DNA from 4 places in the Lysobacter sp. BMK333-48F3 genome. Region 1 is predicted to be linked to each of the others. Evidence: riboswitches for the same ligand, from Rfam matches in the RefSeq annotation. Region 1 holds a riboswitch; each other region holds the start of a gene.
What was found. Region 1 has a riboswitch for cobalamin ahead of btuB (TonB-dependent vitamin B12 receptor). Riboswitches for the same ligand answer to the same signal wherever they lie in the genome.

Region 1 (4,371 bases):
CGCGCAAGCCGAGTTCGACGCTGCGCGAGGTTTCCGGGCCCAGCTCGCGGTTGCCGTAGTTCGGGTAGTACAGCTCGTTGAAGGTCGGCGCCTTGAACGCGGTGCCGTAGCTCGCGGTCAGGCGCCAGGTGTCGTTGAAGTCCCAGCCCCACAGCACGCTGCCGGTGGTCTTGCCGCCGAACTGGCTGTCCTCGTCGCGGCGCAGGCTGGCCTGCACGGCGTGGGCGCCGAAGTCCTGCTGCCACTGGCCGAAGGCGCCGCGCAGGATCCGCCGGTCGCGGGCGTAGGCGACGTTGCTGTCGATCCGGTCGCGCTGCCAGTCGAATCCCAGGCTCAACAGGCCCGGCCCGAGGCCGAGGTCGGCCTGCAGCGAGCCCAGCTCGCGCCGGGTTTCGAAGGTGCTGGAGTACTTGCCGTTGCGATAGGCCTCGCTGAGATCTTCGCTGCGCCCGGCGCTGGCGCTGAAGCCGACGCGCTCGCTGGGGCGATAGCGCAGCTTGGCGCCGAGCACCTGCTGCACGCTGTCGGCCTGGTTGTTCTGGCTGCCGTCGTATTCGTTGTAGGCCTCGGCGCGGAACGCGCGCGCTTCTGCTTCCCAACGGTCGTCGAAACGGTAGCCGCCCTGCACGGTCAGCGACTGGTTGCGGTAGCCGTCGCGGTCGGGCGAGTGGGTGAAGCAGCCGGCGCCGCGCGGCGCCGGCTTGCCGCGACAGGCGTTGATGGCGTCGGTGTCTTCGTGCGCGGCGTTGACCGAATACCAGCCGCGCTCGCCCTTGCCGGCCACGCCGGCGCTGGCGCGATGGGTCTGGTAGCTGCCGATCGCGGCGCTGAAGCTGGGCGCGAACGCACCCTGCGGGCGGCGGGTGAACACCTGGATCACTCCGCCCAAGGCTTCGGAGCCGTACAGGCTGGAGAACGGCCCGCGCACGATCTCGACCCGCTCGATCTGCTCGACCGGAATGTCCTGCAGCGCGGTGCCGCCGCTGGTCGCCGAACCGAGCTTGATGCCATCGACCAAGACCAGCACGTGGTCGGATTCGGTGCCGCGCAGGAACAGCGAAGTCTGCTTGCCGGCGCCGCCGTTGTTGGCCAGCGACACGCCGGGCGCGCCGCGCAGCAGGTCCGGCAACGAGGCCGGCTGGCGACGCTCGATCTCGGCGCGGTCGATCACCGTCACCGCGGCGAGGGTGGCGTCCTGGGTCTGGGCGGTGCGGGTGGCGGTGACCACGACCTGGTCGAGATCGACCGCGGCCGGCGCGGCGAGGGCCAGCGCGGGAGCGGCGAGCACGCCGCCGGCGAAACACAGGGAAGCAAGACGCAGACGCGGGGCGTAGCAAGGCAAAGTCACAGGCGGTCTCCATGACCGCGCTCTCCCGCGCGGCCGTGATCGGTCGTGACAGAAGGCGGAAACGGCCAGGAGACGGCGCACGCGCGCCTTCGCCCCGAGACCGGCCCACCGCCTGTCGGTTCGCGCTCCGGGCCGGTCTCCGGGCTCGCGAGCCGATGCGGTCCTGTGCGGAACCGGCATCGCGTACCGCGCCTTCCCGTGTCGAAACACAGTGGCTGCGTGCGGTACGTCTACTCGCCTACCGTTGCGGGGGCAGCTCCGGCTTGGCCGCCTGCGAGGCAGGACGACGACCGGATTCCCGTTTCAATCGCCGGCGAATGTGCCGGCGATCACCTTGAGCGCGGGCATCTTAACAGTCGGGCCAGGTGGCGACGCCAGCGTATGGGGTCGCTTGGCCTGAATGAGCGACGCTGTATGGGGCAACGGCGACCAGGCGGAACGCCGAATCGGCGCCAAGATGTGTTTCGTGGCGCACTACCACTTTTGGACTATTGCCGATAGTCGGATTTTGGCGGCTTTATTGACCGATTGTTATGCGCGTGTTAAATCGCAATGACATCGCTGTCAGTCCCTCAAGGAGTCGCCATGCACGTCCGCCGTACCCCCGCCGGCCCGCGCCATCCCCTGGCCCTGGCTCTGCTGCTCGCTCTCGCTGCCCCGGCCTACGCGCAGGACGCGCCGCAAAGCGACGCCAAGACGCTCGACCAGGTGATCGTGACCGGCACCCGCGTGTCCGACCGCACCGTCGCCGAGTCGACCGCGCCGATCGACATCATCACCCCCGAAACCCTCGAGGCCACCGGCACGGCGGAGCTGGCGACCGCGCTGTCGCGCGCCCTGCCCTCGCTGAACTTCCCGCGCCCGGCGATCACCGACGGCACCGACGCGGTGCGCCCGGCGCAGCTGCGCGGCCTGGCCCCCGACCAGGTGCTGGTGCTGGTCAACGGCAAGCGCCGCCACACCACCGCGCTGATCAACCTCAACGGCAGCCAGGGCCGCGGCTCCTCGCCGGTCGACCTCAACGCGATCCCGATCGCCTCGATCGAGCGGGTCGAAGTGCTGCGCGACGGCGCCTCGGCCCAGTACGGCTCCGACGCCATCGCCGGCGTGGTCAACGTGGTGCTCAAGGGCTCGGGCCAGAACGGCTCGATCGCCGCGCGCTACGGCCAGTACAGCGCCGGCGACGGCGAGCAGTACCAGCTCTCTGGCGACGCCGGCTTCAATCTCGGCGAGAACGGCTGGCTGCGCCTGGCCGCGCAAGGCGGCCACCAGGACCAGACCAACCGCGCGCGCCCGTTCCAGGGCCGGGTCGAACAGCGCTACGGCGACCCGGAAATCGACCACGGCGCGTTCTCCTACAACGCCGAGTACTCGCCGGTCGAGTACCTGAGCTTCTATTCGTTCGGCAGCTACAGCGAACGCGACGTGCTGTCCAACGGCTACTTCCGCTTCGCCGGCGACCCGCGCAACATCCCCTCGATCTACCCCAACGGCTTCCTGCCGCAGATCCACAACGTCAGCAAGGACCGCGCCGCGGTGCTGGGCGTGCGCGGCGAAACCGCCGGCGGCACCCAGATCGACTTCAGCTACAACTACGGCCATAACGGCCTGACTTTCAACATCGAGAACACCCTCAACCGCAGCCTGGGCCCGAGTTCGCCGACCGAGTTCTACGCCGGCGCCCTGGAAGTCACCCAGCACGTGCTCAACCTCGACTTCACCCGCGCCATCGAGCTGGGCTGGAAGTACCCGCTGACCCTGTCCTGGGGCGCGGAATGGCGCGGCGAGGAGTTCAGCCAGCGCGCCGGCGAGCCGCTGTCCTACGCCAACGGCGGCGTCGCCGCGCCGAACGGCCAGATCATCCCCGGCGCTCAGGTGTTCTCCGGCTTCCGCGCCAGCGACGCCGGCGACTTCGACCGCCACAGCTACTCGTTCTATCTCGACGCGGAAACCGACGTCACCGACAAGTTCTCGATCGGCGCCGCGGCCCGCTACGAAAGCTACAGCGACTTCGGCGAAACCACCTCGGGCAAGCTGTCGGGCCGCTACGCCTTCACCGACAAGGTCGCCCTGCGCGCCACCGCCTCGACCGGCTTCCGCGCGCCGTCGCTGCAGCAGCAGTACTTCCAGTCGATCGCGACCAACTTCATCAGCGGCATCCCCTACGAGATCGGCACCTTCCGGGTCGACAATCCGGCCGCGGTCGCGCTGGGCTCGGAGCCGCTGAAGGCCGAGGAATCGACCAACTACAGCCTGGGCCTGGTGCTGCAGCCGGCCGACGCGCTGTACATCACCGTCGACGCCTACGACATCAAGGTCAAGGACCGCATCCTGCTGTCGGAAAACCTGACCAGCACCGCGGTGCGCAACTACCTGCAGGCCAACGGCTATCCGGGCATCGGCGGCGGCCGCTACTTCACCAATGCGGTCGACACCAAGACCCAGGGCGTGGACGTGATCGCCACCTACGGCTGGGAGCTGGCCTCCGGCAAGCTCAACCTCACCGCCGGCTACAACTACTCCAAGACCGAGATCGACAAGATCGCGCCGAACCCGCCGCGGCTGGCGGCGATCGACCCGGCGGCGGTGCGCATCGGCCGCACCGAGATCGGCCGCATCACCAAGGGCGCGCCGAAGGACAAGTTCTTCCTCGCCGGCGACTGGAAGACCGGCAACTGGAGCTTCAACGCCACCGCCACCCGCTACGGCCAGTTCACCGAACTGCACGCCACCGACCCGCGCCAGGACCAGACCTTCGGCGCCGAGTGGACGCTGGACCTGGCCGCGACCTACCGCCTGGACCGCTGGGAATTCACCCTCGGCGGCGACAACGTGCTCGACGCCTATCCGGACGAGTCCAAGCTGGTGCGCGGCACCCGCAACTACCTGCCGTACAACACCGCCTCGCCGTTCGGCTTCAACGGTGCGTTCGGCTACGTCAAGGTCGGCTACAAGTGGTGAACCTCCGGGCGTGACGGACTCACGCTGCGAACGGATGCGCGAAGGCCCGGAACGATCCGGGC
Region 2 (4,371 bases), 2.6 Mb from region 1:
GCAGCGGGTCGTTGCCCTTGCCCGGCTGGACGAAACCGCCGTCCAGGCCGTGCAGCCAGGCGGCCATTTCCGCCGGCGGCGATTCCAGCAGCTTGCCGCGCAGCGCGTCGCGCTCGCCGAGGCCGCGCATCGAGTCGAGCATGGTGTCGAGCTGGCCCGCATCCCAGGCCTGGCCGAACACGTGCAGGCCGTGCGGCATGAATTTTTCCTGCAGCTTGGTCAGGTAATGGCCGATCTCGTGCGCGAGCAGGTCGTCGTCGGCCTGCTCGAAGCCGATCCCGCGCACCTTGAGCACGTCGGCCATGCTCGCTTCCAGTTCGGCGCGCAGTTGCAGCGCCTCGACCTGGGCGCGCATCTCGCTGGCGGCCTGGGCGCGCAGCGGCTCGCTGCTGCTGCTCTCGAAACTTTCGACCAACTGGCGCAGGGTCAGCAAGCGGTCGTACAGCGGCGTCGCCGCCAGCGGCGGAGTCAGGTGGTCGACCATCACCGCCAGGCCGCGGCGCTTGGCCTGGGTGCCTTCGCCGACGCCGTCGACGATGTAGGGATAGATCCCGGGCACGTCGCCGGCGATCAGCCGCGAGTAGTCGTCTTCGGCCAGCCCGACCGCCTTGCCGGGCAGGAATTCGTAGGTCGAATGGCGGCCGATATGGACGATCGCGTCGGCGCGGAACACATCGCGCAGCCAGTGGTAGTAGGCCAGGTACTGGTGCGGCGGCGGGATCTGGGTGTTGGCGTGCAGCAGTTCCTCGTCGACTTCCCAGCCGCGCGGCGGCTGCGGGCCGAGGAACACGTTGCCCAGGCGCAGGCCCGGCAGCACCACGGTGTCGTCGTGCACCATCACCTTGCCCGGCGCGCGGCCCCAGCCGCGCAGGCCCGGCACCTGCAGCGCCAGCAGCCGGCGCTGCGAAGCCTCGGCTTCGGCGCAGGGCGCGTCGGCGGCCGCGCCCTCGGTCTGGAGGCAGCGCAGATGCGCCTGGATCAGGCTGCGGAACTCGCTCAGCGCCGCGTCGCGCGCGGGGTGGTCGATGCCTTCGAGCAGATGCAGCAGTTCGCGCTCGGCATCGCGCACCCGGCGCTCGCCGAGCCCGGTCTCGTGTCCGGCGCGCGCCAGCGCGACCTGGGCCTGCAGGCGCGCCAGCGGGCCGTCGCTGACCTCGCCCTGCACCGCTACCGGCAGGGTCGCGAACCAGCGCCGGTAATCCTCGCCCGACAGCGTGGTCGTCTGGGTCGCCATAGCCGCCAGTTCGCCGCCGTCCTCGGGCGTGTTGACGCCGGTCTGCATCATCCGGTCGAGCAGGGCCTCCGGCGTGGCCGGCAAGTCGTCGACGCGATAGCCGCCGGCGCGCATCGCCCGCAGCATGCCGTGCAGCGAGGCCGGCACGTCGAGGTTGTCGGCGCCGATGTTCTGCCGGCCCGGCGGGTGGTTGTAGTAGATCAGGGCGATGCGCCGTTCGCTCGCCGGCTTGGCGCGCAGCGCGCGCCAGCGCTGGGCGCGCTCGACCAGGGCGCGCATCTCGCCGCCGAGCGGTTCGGGCCGTTGCAGGCGCACCCCGGTCAGGGGGTCGATGCGCGGCGCGCCGGCCGCGGCCAGCACCATCGGCTGGCTGCTGCCCTGCAGCTCCGACATCGCCACCCGATACTGCACGCTGGAAGCCGGCAGGCCGTCGCCGGACAAGCGCCATTGCGCTTCGCTGCGGTCGAGCAGACGGATCGCCTTGAACACCGGCACGTCGAGCGCGGCGATCGCGCGGGTCGCCGCGTCGCGGCCTTCGGCGGCGCCGACCACGAAGTCCTGCAGCACCACCAGCCCGGCCAGCGGCTGCGCGCCGAGCATCGCGCGCAGGTTCTGCACCGCCTGCAGCGAAGCCTCACCCCAGCGCGCGTACAGGCCCAGGCAGGCCAGGCCCTGCGCCTGCGCCTGTGCGCACAGCGCGTCGCCGGTGGCGACGTCGGCGTTGTTGAGATCCAGCACCGCCAGCAACGGCCGGGTATCGGCGGCCGGCGCGGCGACCACCGCGCCGTTCTGGCGCAGCACCAGATCCGGCTGCGGCTGCGCCGCCGGCACCGCGCCGCCGTCGAGCAGGAAGGCGTAGCTGCGCTGCAGATTGCGGCTGCCGCCCTCGCGCCACAGCGCGCGCAGGTCCAGCCACTCGCCGGCGAAGGCGTCGGCGCGGGCGCGCTGGACCAGTTCGGCCGGCGGCGTCTCGGCGGTGACGCGGATCAGTTCGGCGGCGCTGAACGCGCCCAGGCCATGGCGCTCGCGATGGCTGGCCTGGGTCAGGCCGGCTTCGCCATGGAAGGCGTACAGGCGCTGCGGGCCGCGGCCGCGCTGGCGCAGCCAGGCCGCCGCTTCGCGCAGGCGTACGCCTTGCTCGCCGAACAACGCCACCGCGACGACGGCGTCGCTGGCGCCGATCAGTGCGCGCAGTTGTTCGCGGTCCAGGGCTTCGAGCTGTTGCGGCGTGCGCAGCACGATGCGGTCGCCGGGACGGGTGGCCAACAGTTCGCGCGCGGCCTCGGCCGCTTCCGGCGCGGCACGCTCGGAGACCACGCCGAACACGGTCTTGGCCGGCGCGGCGGCGGCGAACAGCAACAGGGCCGCTGCGCCCAAGGCGCGCCACAGTCCTTCGAATCCGTGCCCACGAAACCGCTCACGGAACCCACGCCCGACAAACCCACGCGCAACACGCATCGACGGCCTCGCTCGCCGCACGCCCTGTGCGGAGCTGATGAAGGAGGCGAACGAAACCGCAGAGGCAGGCCACGGACCCGGTGCACGGGCGCGCGACGCCGCCCTCCGCGACGTCCACCGCATACGCACCGGCCGGTCTCCGGGCTTGCGGGGGCCGGGACGAACCCGGCGCATCGGCGCCTTCCCGGAGCGGACGCTCCAGTGGCTGTGGCGGGCGCGGATCGAGGCGCTGGATCGCGTCCCGGGAGCCGTCGCCGACGTGCCGATGCTTTACCCGCCTACCGTTGCAGGGGCAGCGCCGGACTGGTCCGCGGCATCGCGGACGCACCGGCTTCCCGTTTAACCGCGTCGCCGGACGGCGAAGCGGCACCAGATGCAAAGCGCGCGCAATCTAGCACAGCGCGCCGGCGCGGGGCGGACGCGGGGGTATGGAGGCGGTCGGTGTGTCGGGCCGACGGAGATCGTGGTGGACGCTAAAAGCAAATCCCCCGCGCTGCGGACATCGCTCGGCAACCCGCTTGCGCCGGGCGCTGGCCCCCTTTTTCAAAGGGGGCGATCGATGACGCGCTCGGTTCTCGGTGGCTCGATGCTCAGTGGCCCAGTGGCTCGGTGGCTCGGTGGACCGAAGGACCGCTTTTGCTGTTCCCCCATTTGGAAAAGGGTGAGAGCGTGCGCTTGCGAAGCGCCAGGTTCGCGCACGATCGAACGCCAGCAGGCACAGCCTGCTGGCGTTCGATCGTGCGCGAACCTGGCGCTTCGCAAGCGCACGCTCTCACCCTTTTCCAAATGGGGGAACAGCAAAAGCGGTCCTTCGGTCCACCGAGCCACCGAGCCACTGGGCCACTGAGCATCGAGCCACCGAGAACCGAGCGCGTCATCGATCGCCCCCTTTGAAAAAGGGGGCCAGCGCCCGGCGCAAGCGGGTTGCCGAGCGATGTCCGCAGCGCGGGGGATTTGCTTTTAGCGCCGATCCACAGCGAACCCGCAAGCCCCCTCCTCCCCTCACCCCTCGTGCACGTAACGCTCGACCGTCGCCTCGATGCCCTTGCTGAGCTCCATGATCTTCAGCGCGTACTCGGCCAGGCGCTTGTCGTCCTCGCTCAGCGGGGTCCACGTCGGCACCGGGGTCGGCTTGCCGTCGGCGTCCATCGCCACGAACACGATCACGCAGTGGGTGCACAGGCGCTCTTCGGCCACGCCGTCGTCCAGGCCCGGGTCGCGCGCCTTCACGTCGACCGCGAAATGCATGCTGCTGGTGCCGGTGTGGATCAGCTTGGTGTGCACGGTGACCAGGTCGCTGATCCGGATCGGAGCGACGAAGCGGATCCCGCCGACCGCGACGGTGACGCTGTACTTGCCGCTCCAGCCGACCGCGGCCGCGTAGCCGGCCTGGTCGATCCACTTCATGACCATGCCGCCGTGGACCTTGCCGCCGTAGTTGACGTCGGTCGGCTGGGCCAGGAAGCGCAGGTTCAATTCGCGTTGCTGCCCTTTCATGCTCAGCCCTCCCGTACGACCTTGATATGCCGCACCACCGCCGCGCCGACCCGCTGCACGGCCTCGCGCTGGCGTTCGTCGCTCAGTTGGCCGTAATCGGCGAGCTTGTCGCCGGCCTGGCCGACCGCGACCTGCTGCGGCACCACCAGCAGGCCGAGCTTGGCCAGCGCGTCGCGCAGCAC
Region 3 (4,371 bases), 2.2 Mb from region 1:
CCAGGTACTTGTTGACCACCAAGAAGTCGCCGGACAGGGTCTCGCGCTTGAATAGGTTCGACACCTGCGGCTCGATGCATTCGTAGCAGCCGGCGATCGAGGCGATGGTCGCGGTCGGGGCGATCGCGATCAACAGCGAATTGCGCAGGCCGTGTTCGGCGATGCGCTTGCGCAGCGCATCCCAGCGCTCGGGCTGCGAAGGCGTCACGCCCCAGGCTTCGAACTGCAGCTCGCCGATCGAGGCGCGGGTGTCGGCGAAGGCCGGGTGCCGGCCGTGCTCCATCGCCAGCTCGTTCGACGCCGACAGGGCGTGGAAATAGATCGCCTCGGCGATCTCCTGGGCGAGCTTGCGCGCCGGTTCCGAGTCGAACGGCAGGCGCAGCTTGAAGAACACGTCCTGCAGGCCCATCGAGCCCAGGCCGACCGGGCGCCACTTGAGGTTGGCGCGGCGCGCGGTCTCGATCGGGTAGAAGTTCAGGTCGATGACGCGGTCGAGCTGGCGCACGGCCAGGCGCACGGTCTCGGCCAGCTTGTCGAAGTCGAACGCGCCCTTGCCGTCCTCGTACATCTCGACGTGGTGCGAGAGATTGATCGAGCCCAGGTTGCACACCGCGGTCTCGTCCTGCGAGGTGACCTCGAGGATCTCGGTGCACAGATTCGACAGGTGGATGACGTTGCCGTCGCGCAGGGTCTGGTTGGACGCGCGGTTGGACTTGTCCTTGAAGTTCATCCAGCCGTTGCCGGTCTGCGCCAGGGTGCGCATCATCCGGCCGTAGATGTCGCGCGCCTTGACCTTCTTGGTCGCCAGGCCGGCGGCTTCGGCGGCGTGGTAGGCGCGCTCGAAGGCCTCGCCCCACAGGTCGGTCAGCTGCGGCACCTTGGCCGGGTCGAACAGCGACCAATCGCCGTCGGCTTCGACCCGGCGCATGAATTCGTCCGGAATCCAGTTGGCCAGGTTGAGGTTATGGGTGCGGCGCGCTTCGTCGCCGGTGTTGTCGCGCAGTTCGAGGAATTCCTCGACGTCGGCGTGCCAGGGCTCCAGATACACGCAGGCCGCGCCCTTGCGCTTGCCGCCCTGGTTGACCGCGGCGACCGAGGCGTCGAGGGTCTTCAGCCACGGCACGATGCCGTTGGACAGGCCGTTGGTCGAGCGGATCAGCGAGCCGCGCGAACGGATCCGGGTATAGCTCAGGCCGATGCCGCCGCTGAACTTGCTCAGCTTGGCCACGTCCATGTAGCGCTTGTAGATCGCTTCCAGCGAATCGTCCGGCGAGTCCAGCAGGAAGCAGCTCGACAGCTGCTCGTGGGTGGTGCCGGCGTTGAACAGGGTCGGCGAGGACGGGATGTAGTCGAGCTGGGCCATGCGCCGGTACAGCGCCAGGGCGTCGCCGACGTCCTCGCTGAGCGCGCAGGCGATGCGCAGGAAGAACTGCTGCGGGGTTTCGATCACGGTGCGCGCGGTCGGGTGGCGCAGCAGGTAGCGATCGTAGAGGGTGCGCAGGCCGAAGTAGTCGAAGCGGGCGTCCAGGCCGCGGTCGATCGCGTCGTTGAGCTTGCGCGCATGGGCCTGGACGAATTCGAGCAGGCGCTGGTTGATCAGGCCGAGTTCGTGGCCGCGCTGGATCGACTGCGAGAAAGCGTGGATCTCGACTCCGGCGACTTCCTTCTCGATCACCCCGGCCAGCAGGCGCGCGGCGAGGCGGCCGTACTCGGGCTCCTCGGCGGTCAGCAGGGCGGCGGTGCGGATCGACAGTTCGTCGAGTTCGCGGGTGGTCGCGCCGTCGTACAGGCCGGAGATGGTGCGGGTGGCCACGCGCATCGGATCGACCGAGTACAGGCCTTCGCCGCAGCGGGTCACCGCGCGCACGATCTTGTTCAGGTCGACCGGTTCGCGGCGGCCGCTGCGCTTGGTCACGCTCATGGTGAGGTTGGCCGCGGGCGGCGTCAGGGCGAAGCCGGGCGCGGCGGAGGCGTCCTGGCGGGGCGGGGCGGCGCCGGCGGGGGCGGCGGCGACGGAAGGATCGGTGGCGAGCGTGGTCATGGGCGTCTCCGGGGCATGGGCGCACGGGTCGCCGTCCTTCCCGCGAAGGACGGCGTGCGGAGAGTGCGGACGCGCCATCGCGACGGGCCGCGCGCGCGGCGTCGCCGATGGCACGGCCGTGCCCCCGCGGGCGCGGAAACTCGGGAGCGTGCTGGCAGGGTGTCGCACGCGCCGAGACGGGCGCGGCCCGTTCCGCGCATGGCGCCGAAACGGACGGACGCGACGGCGACGAGGCCCTCGCGTTGCGACACCGGCCGTCTTCCCCCGAAGACTCCTGGGCCGGTACCGCGCGGTGTGCAGGCGCGCGGCTGTCGGCAGGTCTTCGGGCTCGGGACTTCAGAGCGAGAAAGAGCGCAGAGACATGAGAGTGAGAGCGGGGCGCCGCTCGTTCGCTGCTCAGGTCTCTGCGCTCTCGGCTCGTTCCTCCTACTAAGGCCGCTTCCCAGGCGCTCCGCCCAGTGCCATGACCCGTTCGTTTCCCATACCGCTGCGGGGCAGCGCCGGCTTCGGGCGGCGTCCAACGCCTTGCCCCTACCGGCTTCCCTTTTCAGCCGATCTCGCGACCGGCACCGACGGGCACAACATAGTGTGGTTCGCGCGATCCGTCAACGCGATATATGGTGAGGCAGTGAGATGCGAAGAGAGTCAAGCCCCTTAATCGCCAAGCCCGGCATGGTGTAACGTGCGCGCCATAAGGACCGGGAAAGCGTGATGGAATCACTACTCGTGTTGCTGGCGCTGGCGGTGCTGCTGGTGCCGGTGTTGCTCGTGGTCGCCCTGGTCCAGATCGCCGGGCTGAAGTCGCGGGTGAGCGAACTGGAGCGCGCGCTGGCCGGCCTGCGCAGCCAGGCCGAGACGCGCGAACCGACCCTGGCCGAACGCATGGCGGGCGAAGCGCCGCCGCGGCCGGTCCCGGCCGTCGCGCCGCCAGCGGTCGTCGCGGCCCAGGACGATCCGGCGTCCGCATCGCCTGTGCCGCCGCCGTTGCCGTCGGCCCCGCCGGTGGCCGCGCGCGCCGCGCCGCCGCCCTTGCCGCCGCGCCCGGCCGCGCCGCGCGCGCCGCGCGCGCCGGCCGCACCGCCGCCGCCGGATGTGTTCACCCTCGGCCTGCGCTGGCTGCGGCGCTGGTTCAGCGAAGGCAACGTGCCGGTCAAGGTCGGCGTGCTGGTGTTGTTCGCCGGCGTCGCCGCCTTGCTGAAGTACGCCAGCGACCAGGGCTGGATGCGCCTGCCGATGGAGTTGCGCCTGAGCGGCGTGGCCCTGGCGGCGATGGCCGGCCTGGTGTTCGGCTGGCGCCAGCGCGAACGCAAGCGCGCGTTCGCCTTGAGCCTGCAGGGCGGCGCGATCGGCGTGCTGCTGCTGGTGGTGTTCGCCGCGTTCAAGCTGTACGGGATGATCCCGGCCGCGGCCGCGTTCGGACTCAGCGTGGCCCTGGTGGCCGGCGCCGGGGTGCTGGCGGTGCGGCAGAACGCGTTGGCGCTGGCGGTGTTCGCGATCCTGGCCGGCTTCCTCGCGCCGATCTGGCTGTCGACCGGCTCGGGCAACCACGTCGCCCTGTTCGGCTATTACGCCGTGCTCAACGCCGGCATCTTCGCCATCGCCTGGTGGCGGCCGTGGCGGGCGCTGAACCTGCTCGGCTTCGCCTTCACCTGGGGCATCGGCACGCTGTGGGGCGTGCTGCGCTACCGCGCCGAGCACTTCGCCAGCACCGAACCGTTCCTGCTGCTGTTCTTCGCCTTCTATCTGCTGATCCCGGTGCTGTACGCGCGCCGCCGCGCCGCCGGCCGGCGCGACCTGATCGACGGCTGCCTGGTGTTCGGCACGCCGTTGATCGCGTTCTCGCTGCAAGCGGGTTTGCTGGAGGGCGAGCGCATGCCGCTGGCGTTCTGCGCGCTGGGCCTGGGCGCGCTGTACGCGCTGCTGGCCGCGGCGCTGCGCCGCGATGCGCGCTTCGTCGGTCTGGCCACGCCCTATGCCTTGCTCGCGGTGGGCTTTGCGACCCTGGCGATCCCCTTGGCCCTGGCGGCCGAAGCCACCGCCTGCGTGTTCGCCCTGGAAGGCGCGGCCCTGGTCTGGCTGGGCCTGCGCCAGCACCGCCTGCTGCCGCAGCTGACCGGCGCCGGCCTGCAACTGGCGGCCGCCTTCGCGTTCGCGATCGGCGCCAGCGATGCGGTGTGGGACGCGCAGCGGCCGCTGCTCAACGCCAGCTTCGCCGGCGCGCTGCTGATCGCCGTCGCCGGTTTCGCCAGCGCCTGGAGCCATCGCCGCAGCGACGCGCCGCGACTGGCCCTGCCGTATTACGTCTGGGGCCTGGCCTGGTGGCTGGGCGC
Region 4 (4,371 bases), 2.2 Mb from region 1:
ATCAGGTCGGCGACCGCGGTGGCGACGCCGTTGCGCTCCAGGTAGTCGCGCACTTCGCGGTTGATCGCGCGCAGCTCGCGGCTGAGTTCGGCGCGCGAGGTCGCGGTCGAGCGGTCGCGCATCAGCCGGTGGATGCCGACCTTGCCTTCGGCCGACCGGGTGTCGCCGGCGGCCAGCACCAGCACGCAGGCGCTGTGGCAGACCGCGCCCTCGCGCACCCAGATCGACCAGCCCGACTCGGCGATCGAATCGCCGGCGCGGATCGCCTCTTCGACGTGGCCGCCGCTGGAATCGATGTCGAGGATCCGGGTCGGGATCTCCATCCGCGCGGCCATCGCCGCGACCCGCTGCACCAGGGCGGTGAAGCCGGCGCCGATCTTGCCTTCGTAGCGCACCCGCACCACCCCGGCCGGCTGGCACGGCGCCAGCGCGTCGACCAGGCTGAAGAAATCCAGGCCGCTCAGCGGCTCGCCGTCGCCGTCGGCCTGGTAGTCGTAGCCGCAGCTGATCCGCGCGGTGCCGTTGTCGAGCTTGGCCGGCGGCCAATAGGTGCCGCGCAGGACCTCGGCTTCGCTCGGCGGCGCCGAGGCGTTCGCCGGCAGCGCCCGCGCCGTCTCGTTCTGGCTGCCCAGGGTCACGCTCTCGGCGCCGGCCGGAGCCGGCGCGGCGTCTTTGCCGCAGCCCGCCAGGCCCAGCAGACACAACCCCAGCGCAAGCGACCATCTGTAAAACATGTTCCACCCATCGGATTCGAGATCGCGGGCCGTCCCGGGCCCGCATCGCGCAGCGTCGCGACGCTGCCACGTTAGCCGCAGCCGTTATCCGACTCAACGGCATCGCGACGCCGCGAGCGGCCGCCGCTGCCGCGCGCTTCATCTTCGTCGGCGGCGCATGAACGCCAGCCGGCGAAATCCGCCCGGCGCGCCGGTCGCCGACGCCCTCGGCGCGCAGCCGGCAGACCGGGCAAAGCCGCACGCCCCGCGCACGCGCCGATTGACTCCGCCGGCCGCGCTGCGTAACTTGGCGCCGTTACGGTGAACATCGCTTCATAAAGATAAAGCGATGCGACACGCCGCCACCGGTCCGCCGGCGGCGGCCAGAGGGAATCCGGTGCGAATCCGGAGCTGCCCCGCAGCGGTATGGGAAACGAACGGGCCTTGGCACTGGGCGATCGCCTGGGAAGCGGCCTTAGTAGGAGAAGCCAGAGGCGAGAAAAGAGTGGCCGGGAACGAGCGAGTACTCGTTCCTCGTTTCTCCGCACTCGTTGCCGGCTCAAGTCCCGAGCCCGAAGACCTGCCGCGACCGGAAGGTTCGCCTTCCGTCCGACTCCGGCCCGTGCGCCGGTCGCGCGCCTCGCGGTGCCGGCCGCTGCGCGGATCCGGTTCGCCCGCGGGGGCGAAGGTCGACACCAGGGCAGACCGCAACCGGGCGTACAGCGCCGGGTCGGCGCCGCCGTGGTCTCCTTCGTTGCCCTGCGTCATGCCCACGCATCGCAGGTACTCATCATGATCAGCGTTACCCATCTCGGCTTCCCGCGCATCGGCGCGCGGCGCGAGCTCAAGCAGGCCCTGGAATCGTTCTGGAAAGGCGAGACCGCGGCCGACGCCCTGCACGCCAGCGCCGCCGCGCTGCGCGAGCGCCACTGGCGCCTGGCCAGCGCCGCCGGCGCCGACAGCGTGCCGTGCAACGACTTCTCCCTCTACGACCAGGCGCTCGACGCGTCGGTGCTGTTCGACGCGATTCCGGCCAGCCATCGCGAGTTGTACGAACACGACCCGCTGGCCGGCTACTTCGCCCTCGCCCGCGGCGTGCAGGACGGCCGGCGCGATCTGCGCGCGCTGGAAATGACCAAGTGGTTCGACACCAACTACCACTACCTGGTGCCGCAGTTCGAGCCCGGCCAGCGCTTCGCCCTGCGCGCCGACAAGCCGCTGGCCGAACTGGCCCAGGCCCAGGCCCTGGGTCTGCAGGCGCGGCCGGTGCTGCTGGGCCCGGTGACCTGGCTCAAGCTCGGCAAGCGCCGCGACGGCGGCGACCCGCGCGAGCTGCTGGATGCCTTGTTGCCGGCGTACGCGCAGTTGCTGGAACGGCTCAAGGCCGCCGGCGCGCAATGGGTGCAGATCGACGAGCCGGCGCTGGTGCTCGACCTCGACGACGCCGATCGCGCCGCTTACCGCCGCGCCTACGCCGCGCTGGCCGAGGCCGACGCGCCGCAGCGCCTGCTGACCACCTACTTCGGCGGGCTCGGCGACAACGCCGCGCTGGCGGCGCAGTTGCCGGTGCAGGGCCTGCACCTGGACCTGGTGCGCGCGCCGCAGCAACTGGAAAGCCTGCTCGCCCTGCTGCCGGCCGAGCGCGCGCTGAGCCTGGGCGTGGTCGACGGCCGCAACATCTGGCGCGCCGACCTCGACGCCGCGCTGAGCCTGGCCCGCCGCGCCGGCGCGCGCGCGCAGTGGCTGGCGCCGTCGTGCTCGCTGCTGCACGTGCCGACCGATCTGGAACTGGAGCGCAAGCTGCCCGGGCCGCTGCGGCAGTGGATGGCCTACGCCAGGCAGAAGATCGAAGAGCTGCGCCTGCTCGCCGACGCCCTGGCCGGCGACGAAGGCGCCGCGCGCGAACTGGCCGCGGCCGCCAGCGCGCGCGCCGCGCGCCTGGCCTCGCCGCTGCTGCGCAATCCGCAAGTGCGCCGGCGCCTGGCCGACGTGCGTCCGGAAATGAGCCGGCGCGCCTCGCCGTATCCGCGCCGGATCGCCTTGCAGCAAAAGCGCCTCGGCCTGCCGCCATTCCCGACCACCACCATCGGCTCGTTCCCGCAGACCGCGCAGGTGCGGCGCGCGCGCGCCGAGCACAAGGCCGGGCGCCTGGACGACGCCGGCTATCGCCGCTTCCTGGAGCAGGAAACCCGCGACTGCCTGAAGGAGCAAGAAGCGCTGGGCCTGGACCTGCTGGTGCACGGCGAGTTCGAGCGCAACGACATGGTCGAGTACTTCGGCGAGCGGCTCGACGGCTTCGCCTTCACCGCCCACGGCTGGGTGCAGAGCTACGGTTCGCGCTGCGTCAAGCCGCCGGTGCTGTACGGCGACGTGGCGCGGCCCAAGCCGATGACGGTGCGCTGGACCCGCTACGCCCAGACCCAGACCGCGCGCCCGGTCAAAGGCATGCTGACCGGCCCGGTGACGATCCTGCAGTGGTCGTTCGTGCGCGACGACCAGCCGCGCGCCGACAGTTGCCGGCAGATCGCCCTGGCCCTGCGCGAGGAAGTGCAGGACCTGGACGCGGCCGGCATCGCCGCGATCCAGATCGACGAACCGGCGTTGCGCGAAGGCCTGCCCCTGCGACGCGCCGACTGGCCGGCCTACCTGGCCTGGGCCGGCGACAGCTTCCGCCTCGCCGCCAGCGGGGTCAGCGACGCGACCCAGATCCACACCCACATGTGCTACGCCGAGTTCAACGACATCATCGAGGCGGTGGCCGCGCTGGACGCCGACGTGATCTCGATCGAGACCTCGCGCTCGCGGATGGAACTGCTCGACGCCTTCGCCCGCTACCGTTATCCCAACGGCATCGGCCCGGGCGTGTACGACATCCATTCGCCGCGGGTGCCGAGCGAGACGGAAATGCGCGAGCTGCTCGACAAGGCACTGGAAGTGCTGGCGCCGGAGCAGTTGTGGGTGAACCCGGACTGCGGCCTGAAAACCCGCGGCTGGCCGGAAGTGCGCGCGGCGTTGCAGGCGATGGTGCAGGCCGCGCGCGGCCTGCGCGAGTCGGCCGCCGCGCCGGCCTGAGCGACCCGCAAGCTTGCGCTTTTGCTGTTGTTTTTGTTTTTGCTTTTGCTTTTGAGCTTGGCGTCGCAACGGACTCGCGAGAACGCCCTGAAGCCCCGGAGGGCGGCCCGCAAGGATGCGGGCCGTGCGCAGCCAGGCCAGGGATGGCCTGTGCGGAGCAGTCCCGCGCAGGCTCCGTCCCATAGTGGCTTTTGATTCGAAACAGCCATGGCGTTTTCTTTGGTTACTTTCTTTGTCGCCTTGGACAAAGAAAGTGACCCGGCCGCTTGCGGACGGAAGCTTTGCTTTGAGCCTTTAGAGCCTTCGAATACAGACGCTGCGAGACCGCAGCAGCGCGGTCGCGGCTTATGACCGTAGGAAATCCCTGTGGGACGCCGCTCCTACAGGAGGCGCAGGACAAAGACGCGGCGAGCGGGCGGGATGGCGGTCGCGGCTTATGACCGAAGGAAATCCCTGTGGGACGCCGCTCCTACAGGGGGTGCAGGACAAAGACACGGCGAACGGGCGCGATGGCAGTCGCGGCTTGTGACCGAAGGAAATCCCTGTGGGGCGCCGCTCCTACCCTTCGCGATGGGATTGGGCTTCG

Region 2: it holds a riboswitch for cobalamin, as region 1 does, so the genes downstream of both, K4L06_RS12935 (cobaltochelatase subunit CobN) here and btuB (TonB-dependent vitamin B12 receptor) in region 1, are expected to answer to the same signal.
Region 3: it holds a riboswitch for cobalamin, as region 1 does, so the genes downstream of both, K4L06_RS11185 (ribonucleoside-diphosphate reductase subunit alpha) here and btuB (TonB-dependent vitamin B12 receptor) in region 1, are expected to answer to the same signal.
Region 4: it holds a riboswitch for cobalamin, as region 1 does, so the genes downstream of both, metE (5-methyltetrahydropteroyltriglutamate--homocysteine S-methyltransferase) here and btuB (TonB-dependent vitamin B12 receptor) in region 1, are expected to answer to the same signal.

What each region holds. Positions count from the first base shown of each region.
Region 1 is NZ_JAIHOO010000001.1:442,449-446,819, forward strand. Features, by position in the region: gene btuB (TonB-dependent vitamin B12 receptor) at 1-1,306, opposite strand, end outside; cobalamin riboswitch at 1,461-1,700, opposite strand; gene K4L06_RS01710 (TonB-dependent receptor) at 1,934-4,309, shown strand.
Region 2 is NZ_JAIHOO010000001.1:3,035,286-3,039,656, reverse strand. Features, by position in the region: gene K4L06_RS12935 (cobaltochelatase subunit CobN) at 1-2,611, opposite strand, end outside; cobalamin riboswitch at 2,805-3,081, opposite strand; gene K4L06_RS12930 (acyl-CoA thioesterase) at 3,695-4,189, opposite strand; gene K4L06_RS12925 (NAD(P)H-dependent oxidoreductase) at 4,192-4,371, opposite strand, start outside.
Region 3 is NZ_JAIHOO010000001.1:2,636,807-2,641,177, forward strand. Features, by position in the region: gene K4L06_RS11185 (ribonucleoside-diphosphate reductase subunit alpha) at 1-1,921, opposite strand, end outside; cobalamin riboswitch at 2,337-2,630, opposite strand; gene K4L06_RS11190 (DUF2339 domain-containing protein) at 2,753-4,371, shown strand, end outside.
Region 4 is NZ_JAIHOO010000001.1:2,626,354-2,630,724, reverse strand. Features, by position in the region: gene K4L06_RS11160 (hypothetical protein) at 1-734, opposite strand, end outside; cobalamin riboswitch at 1,049-1,316, shown strand; gene metE (5-methyltetrahydropteroyltriglutamate--homocysteine S-methyltransferase) at 1,506-3,785, shown strand.